2 regions of the Streptomyces pactum genome follow, and region 1 is predicted to be linked to the other one. Evidence: predicted binding sites of a transcription regulator. Region 1 holds the regulator's gene; the other holds the start of a gene.
What was found. Region 1 encodes HspR, which represses chaperone genes until heat shock. Its sites were predicted from a motif close to TTGAGNNNNNNNNNCTCAA; they were not measured.
Positions count from the first base shown of each region.

Region 2: a site for HspR is predicted at 2,166-2,184, ahead of lon (endopeptidase La). Genes of this name have one in related genera too.

Region 1 is NZ_CP019724.1:4,160,856-4,166,035, reverse strand. Features, by position in the region: gene grpE (nucleotide exchange factor GrpE) at 1-515, shown strand, start outside; gene dnaJ (molecular chaperone DnaJ) at 549-1,745, shown strand; gene B1H29_RS17475 (heat shock protein transcriptional repressor HspR) at 1,751-2,206, shown strand; gene B1H29_RS17470 (sugar ABC transporter substrate-binding protein) at 2,383-3,501, shown strand; gene B1H29_RS17465 (helix-turn-helix transcriptional regulator) at 3,653-4,699, shown strand; gene B1H29_RS17460 (helix-turn-helix transcriptional regulator) at 4,650-5,180, opposite strand, start outside.
Region 2 is NZ_CP019724.1:3,020,351-3,025,530, reverse strand. Features, by position in the region: gene B1H29_RS12130 (sensor histidine kinase) at 1-404, opposite strand, end outside; gene B1H29_RS12125 (response regulator transcription factor) at 401-1,141, opposite strand; gene B1H29_RS12120 (spermidine synthase) at 1,255-1,953, opposite strand; gene lon (endopeptidase La) at 2,207-4,705, shown strand; gene B1H29_RS12110 (lysozyme) at 4,782-5,180, opposite strand, start outside.

The DNA.
Region 1 (5,180 bases):
GTACGGCGCTGAACGAGCGCACGGCGGACCTCCAGCGACTCCAGGCCGAGTACCAGAACTACCGTCGCCGGGTCGAGCGGGACCGCGTCGCGGTCAAGGAGGTCGCCGTCGCGAACCTCCTGTCCGAGCTGCTTCCCGTACTCGACGACATCGGCCGCGCCCGGGAGCACGGCGAACTCGTCGGCGGCTTCAAGTCCGTCGCGGAGTCGCTGGAGTCGACCGTGGCCAAGCTGGGCCTCCAGCAGTTCGGCAAGGAGGGCGAGCCCTTCGACCCGACGATCCACGAGGCCCTGATGCACTCCTACGCGCCGGATGTCGCGGAGACGACGTGCGTCGGGATCCTGCAGCCCGGGTACCGGATCGGCGAACGCACCATCCGCCCCGCGCGGGTGGCGGTGGCCGAGCCGCAGCCGGGCGCCCAGCCGGCCAAGCCGGCCGAGGACAACACCGAGGCGCAGGCCGACTCCGCCCAGGACGCCGGGCACAAGGAGAGCGGTGGCCCGGAGGAGGGCTGAGCTCGAAGTGACGAGAGAGGAGGGACGTCGGGGATGAGCACCAAGGACTTCATCGAGAAGGACTACTACAAGGTCCTCGGCGTCCCCAAGGACGCCACCGAGGCCGAGATCAAGAAGGCGTACCGGAAACTCGCCCGCGAGTACCACCCGGACGCCAACAAGGGAAACGTCAGGGCGGAGGAGCGCTTCAAGGAGATCTCCGAAGCCAACGACATTCTCGGTGACCCGAAGAAGCGCAAGGAGTACGACGAGGCCCGCAGCCTCTTCGGCAACGGCGGTTTCCGTCCGGGGCCGGGCGCGGGCGGCGGCACCTTCAACTTCGACCTGGGCGACCTCTTCGGAGGCGGCGCCCAGGGCGGGGGACAGGGCGGCGCCGGCGGCTTCGGCGGCGGCCTCGGCGACGTCTTCGGGGGCCTGTTCAACCGCACCGGCGCCGGCGGTCCCGGCACCGGCACGCGGACCCAGCCGCGGCGCGGCCAGGACATCGAGTCCGAGGTCACCCTGAGTTTCACGGAGGCCATCGAGGGCGCGACGGTCCCGCTGCGGATGTCCTCGCAGGCCCCCTGCAAGGCCTGTTCGGGCACCGGTGACAAGAACGGCACGCCGCGCGTGTGCCCGACCTGCGTCGGCACCGGCCAGGTCGCCCGGGGCTCGGGCGGTGGCTTCTCGCTCACCGACCCGTGCCCGGACTGCAAGGGCCGCGGCCTGATCGCGGAGGACCCCTGCGACGTCTGCAAGGGCTCCGGGCGGGCCAAGTCGTCCCGGACGATGCAGGTCCGCATCCCGGCCGGGGTCCTTGACGGGCAGCGCATCCGGCTGCGCGGCAAGGGCACGCCGGGCGAGCGGGGCGGACCGGCGGGCGACCTGTACGTGGTCGTGCACGTCAAGGAACACCCCGTCTTCGGCCGCAAGGGCGACAACCTCACCGTCACCGTCCCGGTCACCTACGCCGAGGCCGCCCTCGGCGGCGAGGTCCGGGTGCCGACGCTGGGCGGTCCGCCCGTCACGCTGAAGCTGCCGGCGGGCACTCCGGGAGGCCGCACCATGCGTGCCAGGGGCAAGGGCGCGGTCCGCAAGGACGGCACCCGCGGCGACCTCCTGGTCACCGTCGAGGTGAGTGTTCCGAAGGACCTGACGGGGAAGGCTCGTGATGCGCTGGAGGCGTATCGCGAGGCGACCGCGGACGAGGATCCGCGAGCGGAGTTGTTCCAGGCCGCGAAGGGAGCTTGACGGAGATGGACGGTCGTCGACGCAATCCGTATGAACTGACCGAGGACACCCCGGTCTACGTCATCTCGGTGGCGGCCCAGCTCTCCGGCCTGCACCCGCAGACGCTGCGCCAGTACGACCGCCTCGGCCTGGTCTCCCCGGACCGCACGGCTGGCCGCGGCCGGCGCTACTCGGCCCGGGACATCGAACTGCTCCGCACGGTGCAGCAGTTGTCGCAGGACGAGGGCATCAACCTGGCCGGCATCAAGCGCATCATCGAACTGGAGAACCAGGTCGCCGCGCTCCAGGCCCGTCTGGCGGAGCTGCAGGACGCCCTCGAAGGGGCGGCCACGGCGATGCGCCAGCGGGAGGCGGCGGTACACGCCTCGTACCGCCGCGACCTGGTCCCGTACCAGGAGGTACAGCAGACCAGCGCCCTGGTGGTGTGGCGGCCCAAGCGGCACGGCCAGTCCGCGGACTGACGGTCCGCACCAGGCGGAACGGCGCGACGACGGGCCCGGAGTCCCGACCGGTTCTCCGGGCCTGTTCGCAACGTTGCTGTCTCATTGGTCTAGTACTTCTTGACGATTTCGTGAAGACAGCGTTGGCTTCCCTCACCTGGGTCACCACAACACCCGTGTGTCGGAAGGTAAGCGCAGTGAACAGCCGTGCCCGTCGTATCGCCATATCCGTGGCCGCGTCCATGATGACCTTCTCGCTGGCCTCCTGTGGTGTGCTGGGCGCGTCCGAGAGCAGTGACGAGGCGAGTCCCACCAAGGGCAACGACATCACCGTGGCCCTGCTGCTCCCGGAGAAGGCGAACACGCGCTACGAGCAGTTCGACTACCCGTACTTCAAGGCGAAGGTCGCCGACCTCACGCGCGACCAGGGCGACGTCAAGTACGCCAACGCCGAGGCGAACGCCTCGAAGCAGGCCGACCAGATGCAGCAGATGATCGACGACAGGGTCGACGTGATCGTCCTGGACGCGGTCGACGCGAAGTCCATCGGTGACAGCGTGCAGAAGGCCAAGGACGCCGGTATCCCCGTCATCGCCTACGACCGGCTGGCCGAGGGTCCGATCGACGCCTACATCTCCTTCGACAACGAGCTGGTCGGCGAGGTGCAGGGCCGTTCCCTCGTCGAAGCGCTCGGCGACGGCGCGGACACCTCCGACAAGATCGTCATGATGAACGGCTCGCCCACCGACCCGAACGCCAAGCAGTTCAAGGCGGGCGCCATGTCCGAGCTGAACGGCAAGGTGACGATCGCCCAGTCCTTCGACACCAAGGACTGGAAGCCGGACAACGCCGAGGCGAACATGGCCGAGGCGATCGAGAAGATCGGCAAGAACAACATCGCGGGCGTCTACTCCGCCAACGACGGCATGGCGGGCGGCGTCATCAAGGCCCTGGAGGACGCGGGCGTCACCGACCTGCCGCCCATCACCGGCCAGGACGCGGAACTCTCCGCGGTGCAGCGGATCGTCACCGGCGAGCAGTACATGAGCGTGTACAAGTCCTACCCGCAGGAGGCCGAGAACGCCGCGGAGATGGCCGTGGCGCGGGTCCAGGGCCGGGACATCCAGTTCGAGGCGCTCGCCCGCGACAAGGTCGACAGCCCCACCCACAAGGGCATCCCCGCGCAGCTCGTCCCGGTCGTCGCCCTGACGCAGGACAACATCGAGCAGACCGTCGTCGCCGACGGCTTCTACAAGGTCTCCGACATCTGCACCGCCAAGTACGCGGCGGACTGCGCGGAGATCGGGCTGAAGTAGCCGGTCCCCCGGCCCCGGTGCACTGCCCGGACATACCGGAGGCAACCGGTGCTTTCCGGTCGCCGCGCCGCGTGGAGCCGTGTTGCGGACCCGGTCCCGGCCGCGCATAGTTGCGCTGCGGAAAGAGCCGGAACCGGGGGTGGGATGGGCGATGGCCGGGCACGGGGCGGATGAGCATCCTCACGGTGCCGACCGGCTGTGCGCGGCCGGGGACCGCGTGTACTCCCGGGCCGTACGACGCGGCCGGGTACCCCGCCGGGACGCCGAGCCGGTCCCCTGCCTCCTCGAACTGGCCCTGCTGCACCCGGACCCCGACGACATGGACTGGCTGGTGCCGACCTCACCGCAGGAGGTCATGACCCGGCTGCTGCGCGGGGTCCACGACGAGGTCAACGCCAGTCAGCGGCGGGTGGGCTCGGCGGTGGAGGCGTTCGAGCGGTACGCGGGCCTCGGCCGCCAGCTCCAGACCTCGGCCGGCACGGAGGGTACGGCGATCCGGGTCCTCGACGGGCTGGCGCGCATCCAGGCGGCCATGGACGAGGCGACGCAGGCGTGCACGACGGAGGTGCTCACCGTCCAGCCCGGCGGCATCCGGCGCGAGCCGGAGCTGTCGGAGGGCCTGCACCGGGCGCTGGCGCTGCGCGGGCGCGGGGTGCGGATGCGGGACCTGTACACGCACGTCGCCCGGCACGGTCAGGGCCTGCTCAACTACCTGGAACTCATGGGCGACGCGGTGGAGGCCCGCACCCTCGACGAGGTCATCGACCGCCTCATCCTCTTCGACCGCACGGTCGCCTTCATCCCCGCCAACACCGACCGCACGATGGCCCTCGAACTGCGCCACCCCGCCCTGATCGCCTACCTGGTCACGGTCTTCGAACGCCTGTGGCGCCTGGCCATCCCGCTGACCGCGCCCCTCCCCGACACCGGCATCAAGGGCATCTCCCACCGCGAGCAGTCCATCGCGGCCCTGCTGGCCGAGGGCCACCAGGACGCGGTGATCGCGGAGCGCCTGGGCATAAGCGTCCGCACGGCGCGGGCACACATCGCCCGCCTGTCCGAGACGCTGGGGGCGGCGAGCCGTACCCAGTTGGGGGTGCGCATCGCCCAGGCCGGCCTGGACGGCGCCCCGCGCCTGCCCGCCACGATCAGTCTGCCCGATCAGGCTTCTGGTCGAGAATCCCCGACTGCCCGATGAGGTAGCCGAGTTGCGCCCGGCTCTCGCTGCCGAGGGTGGCGGCGAGTTTGGCGATGTGAACGCGGGCGGTGCGGACGTTCATGCCGAGGCGTTCGGCGATGACGTTGTCGGTGTGGCCCTCGATGAGGAGGGCGGCTATGGCGCGTTGGCGGGGGGTGATGCCGTTGAGCGTGGGTTGCCGGACCGCCTGCGGGTGCATGGGGGTGGCCAGGTGCCAGAGGCGGTCGAAGGTGTTGATGAAATAGGCGACCAGGGCGGGGTGGCGGACTTCGAGGGCGAGGGTGCGGTCGGCGCTGGCGGGGATGAAGGCGACGGTGCGGTCCACGATGATGAGGCGCTCGGTGATCTCGTCGAGGGTACGGGCCTCCACGTCACCGGTCAGTTGCTCGTAGCGGGCACGCGCATATGGGGCGTGGCGGACGGTGTGCTGGTAGAGAGCGCGGATGCGGGCACCGCGGTCGAGGAAGGCCTGGTCTCGCTC
Region 2 (5,180 bases), 1.1 Mb from region 1:
AGCTCCTTGCGCTGGAGGTCCTGGGCCTCCAGGTCGTCGGCCATGCGGTTGATGGTGACGGCGAGGTCGCCCAGTTCGTCCCGGCGGTTCTCCCGCACCCGGCGCGTGTAGTCCCCGTGCGAGATGGAGCGGGCCACGGCGTTCATCTCGTCCAGCGGTGCGGTGAGCGAGTGCGCGACGAACTGGGTGATCAGCAGCGTGGCGATCATCGAGAAGACGGTGATGAAGCGCAGCTCCGTCTTGGTGTGCACCGCTATCACCGAAAGGCCGGTGGTGATCAGCACCGACGTGACGACCAGCGCGCCCAGCTTGGTCTTGATCGAGAACGGGCGTACGCCGCCCCAGGGATCCCCGGTGCTCCGGGGGCCGGGGCTCCTCCGTGCGGCCTGACGCCCTCGGCTCATGGCGTCGGTGTCTCCAGCGCGTAGCCCACGCCGTGCACCGTGCGGATGCGCTCGGCGCCGATCTTGCGCCGCAGCGCCTTGATGTGGCTGTCGACGGTCCGGGTGCCGGAGGCGTCCGCCCAGTCCCACACCTCGGCCAGCAACTGCTCACGGGAGAGCACCGCGCGCGGGGTGTTCGCCAGGCAGACCAGCAGGTCGAACTCGGTGGGGGTGAGGTGCACGTCGTCGCTGCGCACCCGCACCCGGCGCTGCGCGTGGTCGATCTCCAGTTCGCCGAGGCGCAGGATGCCGCTGCGCGGCGTGGAGGCGGCCACGACGGCCCGCTCCACCCGGCGCAGCAGGACGTGCACGCGCGCGGCCAGCTCGCGCATCGAGAACGGCTTGGTCATGTAGTCGTCGGCGCCCACGCCGAGCCCGACCAGCATGTCCGTCTCGTCGTCGCGCGCGGTGAGCATCAGCACCGGCACCGGACGCTGGGCCTGCACGCGCCGGCAGACCTCCAGGCCGTCGAAGCCGGGCAGCATGATGTCGAGGATCAGCAGGTCGGGCTGCCATGCCTCGGCCGTGTCGACCGCGGACGGACCGTCGCCCGCCGTTTGCACCAGGAACCCCTCGGCGCGCAGGCGGGTCGCGATGGCGTCCACGATCGTCTGGTCGTCCTCGACCACCAGCACCCGTCGCTGTGCGCCCGGAGTTGCCGTCGCCGTGCCGTTGTGGGAGGTCTGTGTCTGCTCCATCGCCCGCCCCTGAGGTGTGCTTTCCGGAATCCGTGGGGTGATCCCATGACTGCGCTTGACGCTTGAATGATCCGCGTCAGAGCAGCAGCGTACGGGGAGGCACCGCGCCTTTGCTATCCAGGCCCGATGCCGAGGTGGACGACGTCCGGAACGCCCCGGGCAACGGGGATCTCTTCGGTACGCACGTGTTGGAACCCGGCATTACGCAAGGTTTCTTCGAATTCCACAGAGGGCTGCGCAGACCATACGGCAAGCACCCCGCCGGGCCTCAACACCCTTGCGCAGCCCGCGAGTCCGGCCGGCGCGTAGAGCCCGTCGTTGCCCTCGGTGACGGTCCAGCCGGGGCCGTTGTCGATGTCGAGACAGAGCGCGTCGTACGTGTCGGATGTCTCATTGACGTACTCCACGAGATCCGCTTCCACGATCTCCGCGCGCGGATCGGCCAGCGCCTCGGTGGACAGCGCGGCCAGCGGTCCGTCCCGGTGCCAGTCGATGATGGCGCGCTCGCGCTCGACGACCGCGATCCGGCCCCAGCGGGGGTCGGCGGCGGCGTGTGCGAGCGAGAAGCCGACGCCGAGCCCGCCGATGAGCAGGTGCGGCGCGCTCCGTCCGGCGGAGGCGGCGAGGGCGTCGGCCGCCGCGTCGACCAGGTGCCGCTCCGAGCGTCCGTCGGAGGTGTCCATCAGGAAGCAGCCGTTCGCGATGATCTGCAGCAGCGCCCCGTGCCGGCGCAGGACGACCTCGCCGTGCGGGCCCTCGCGACGGTCCAGCACTTCGGGGATGTCGTAGGAGTCGTGGGAAGTGGTGGGCATCGGCCCATCCTGGCAGGGGGAATGCCGGGGCCTTCGCCCGTGCTCCCGTCCAAGGGGTCCGAAGCGCCTGCCGCCACGGGCCCCGGGCCCTGGCGGTACCGGGCCCTGGCGGTACCGGGCCCCGGGGCTCCCCGCCGCGGGTCCCGAGGCTCCCGCCCCCTTGATCGCTCAGAGCGAACACGCTGTGGGGAACAATCAAGGGCTCGCTTTCATTGAGTCGATGTAACTCAACTTGACTGCCGAAGGGGAGATCATGGCTGCTGAGTCCGCCGCCTTCACACCGCTCACCCTGCCCGTGCTGCCGCTCGACGACGAAGTGGTCCTGCCCGGAATGGTCGTCCCCCTGGACCTGAGCGACGCCGAGGTACGGGCCGCGGTGGAGGCCGCCCAGGCCGCCGCCAGGTCCGAGCCCGGCAAGCCCCGGGTCCTGCTCGTCCCGCGCGTCGACGGCACCTACGCCAAGACCGGCGTCCTCGGCACGGTGGAGCAGGTCGGCCGGCTGGCCGACGGCGACCCGGGAGCCCTGATCCGCGGCCGGGACCGCGTGCGGATCGGTGCCGGCACGACCGGCCCCGGCGCCGCGCTGTGGGTCGAGGGCACGCGCGTCGACGACACCGTGCCCGACCCGCTGCCCGGCCAGGTCACCGAGCTGGTGAAGGAGTACAAGGCGCTCGCCACCGCCTGGCTGCGCAAGCGCGGTGCCTGGCAGGTGGTCGACCGCGTCCAGGCCATCGACGGCGTCTCCGCGCTCGCCGACAACTCCGGCTACTCGCCCTTCCTCACCACCGAGCAGAAGGTCGAGCTCCTGGAGACCGCCGACCCGGTCGCCCGGCTGCGGCTCGCCACCCAGCAACTGCGCGACCACCTCGCCGAGCAGGACGTCGCCGAGACCATCGCCAAGGACGTCCAGGAGGGCGTGGACAAGCAGCAGCGGGAGTTCCTGCTGCGCCGCCAGCTCGAAGCCGTGCGCAAGGAACTGCGCGATCTCAACGGCGAGCAGGAGGGCGAGGAGTCCGACGACTACCGCGCCCGCGTCGAGGCCGCCGACCTGCCCGAGAAGGTCCGCGAGGCCGCCCTCAAGGAGGTCGACAAGCTGGAGCGGTCCTCCGACCAGTCGCCGGAGGGCTCCTGGATCCGCACCTGGCTCGACACCGTCCTCGAACTGCCGTGGAACGTCCGCACCGAGGACGCCTACGACATCCGGGGTGCGCAGGCCGTCCTCGACGACGAGCACGCGGGTCTGGAGGACGTCAAGGAGCGGATCACCGAGTACCTGGCGGTGCGCAAGCGGCGCGTCGACCGGGGCCTCGGCGTCGTCGGCGGCCGGCCCGACAAGGGGGCGGCGCGAAGCGCCTCGGCTGAGGGCGGTGGTGGGCGACGGGGCGGCGGCGCCGTGCTGGCGCTGGTGGGCCCGCCCGGCGTCGGCAAGACCAGCCTCGGCGAGTCCGTCGCCCACGCGATGGGCCGCGAGTTCGTCCGCGTCGCCCTCGGCGGTGTCCGCGACGAGGCCGAGATCCGCGGCCACCGGCGTACGTACGTCGGCGCGCTGCCCGGCCGGATCGTCCGGGCGATCAAGGAGGCGGGCTCCATGAACCCGGTCGTGCTCCTCGACGAGATCGACAAGGTCGGCTCCGACTTCCGGGGCGACCCGGCCGCCGCCCTGCTCGAGGTGCTCGACCCGGCCCAGAACCACACCTTCCGGGACCACTACCTGGAGGTCGAGCTCGACCTGTCCGACGTGGTCTTCCTCGCGACGGCCAACGTCCTGGAGGCCATCCCGGAGGCCCTGCTCGACCGCATGGAGCTGGTCCGCCTCGACGGCTACACCGAGGACGAGAAGATCGTCATCGCCCGCGACCACCTGCTCCCGCGCCAGCTCGAGCGCGCCGGACTCGACCGGGACGAGGTCACGGTCGACGAGAGCGCGCTGCGCAAGCTGGCCGGCGAGTACACCCGTGAGGCGGGCGTGCGCACCCTGGAGCGGTCGATCGCCCGGCTGCTGCGCAAGCTGGCGGCCCAGCACGAGCTGGGCGAACGGCAACTGCCGTTCACCGTCACCGACGGCGACCTGCGTGCCCTGATCGGCCGGCCGCACCACGTGCCCGAGTCCGCCCAGGAACCGGCCGAGCGGCGCACCTCGGTGCCGGGCGTGGCCACCGGCCTCGCGGTCACCGGCGCGGGCGGCGACGTCCTGTACGTGGAGGCGTCGCTGGCCGACCCCGAGACGGGCGCGGCGGGCCTGACCCTGACCGGTCAGCTCGGCGACGTGATGAAGGAGTCGGCGCGGATCGCGCTGAGTTTCCTGCGCAGCCGCGGCGCCGAGCTGGAGCTGCCGGTGGGCGATCTGAAGGACCGGGGCGTGCACATCCACTTCCCGGCGGGCGCGGTCCCCAAGGACGGCCCGAGCGCCGGCATCACCATGACCACGGCGCTGGCCTCGCTGCTCTCCGGGCGGCTGGTCCGCACCGACGTGGCGATGACCGGAGAGGTCTCGCTGACCGGCCGTGTGCTGCCGATCGGCGGGGTCAAGCAGAAGCTGCTCGCGGCGCACCGGGCGGGCATCACCACGGTGATCATCCCCAAGCGCAACGAGCCCGACCTGGACGACGTCCCGGCCCAGGTGCTGGACAAGCTCGACGTCCACGCCGTCACCGACGTCCGCCAGGTCCTGGAACTGGCACTGGCACCGGCGACGAACGGTGCGGAGTCGGAGATTCCGGTCGCGGTGACGGGAGCAGCTCCCAGGCTTTAGGCACTTGGGGAGGACGCGACCGCAAGGACAGGGCCCGGGGCTCCCGTGGGGAGGCCCGGGCCCTTGCCCCGCCCGATCAGCCGTTGGCGAGCGCCCGGACGCGGTCCAGGGCCCCGTTGAACTTGTTGTGGTCCCCGACCGTCGGCCCGGACGAGGTGTACTGCCACATCGTGTAGTACGGCCAGCCCGCCGGCAGCGTCCCCACCGAGGAGGCGTACCGGGCGATCCACAGCGGGTTGTTCGCCGCGAAGCCGCCGTAGTTGCCGGTGCACTGGGTCCACCAGCTCGTGGCCGTGTAGATCACGGCGTCGCGGCCGGTGCGCGCCTTGTAGGTGTTCAGGAAGTCGCGGATCCAGGAGACCATCTGGCTCTGCGACTTGCCGTAGCAGGCGGCCCCGTACGGGTTCCACTCGATGTCCAGGGCGCCCGGCAGCGTCTTGCCGTCGCGGGACCAGCCGCCGCCGTGGTCGACGAA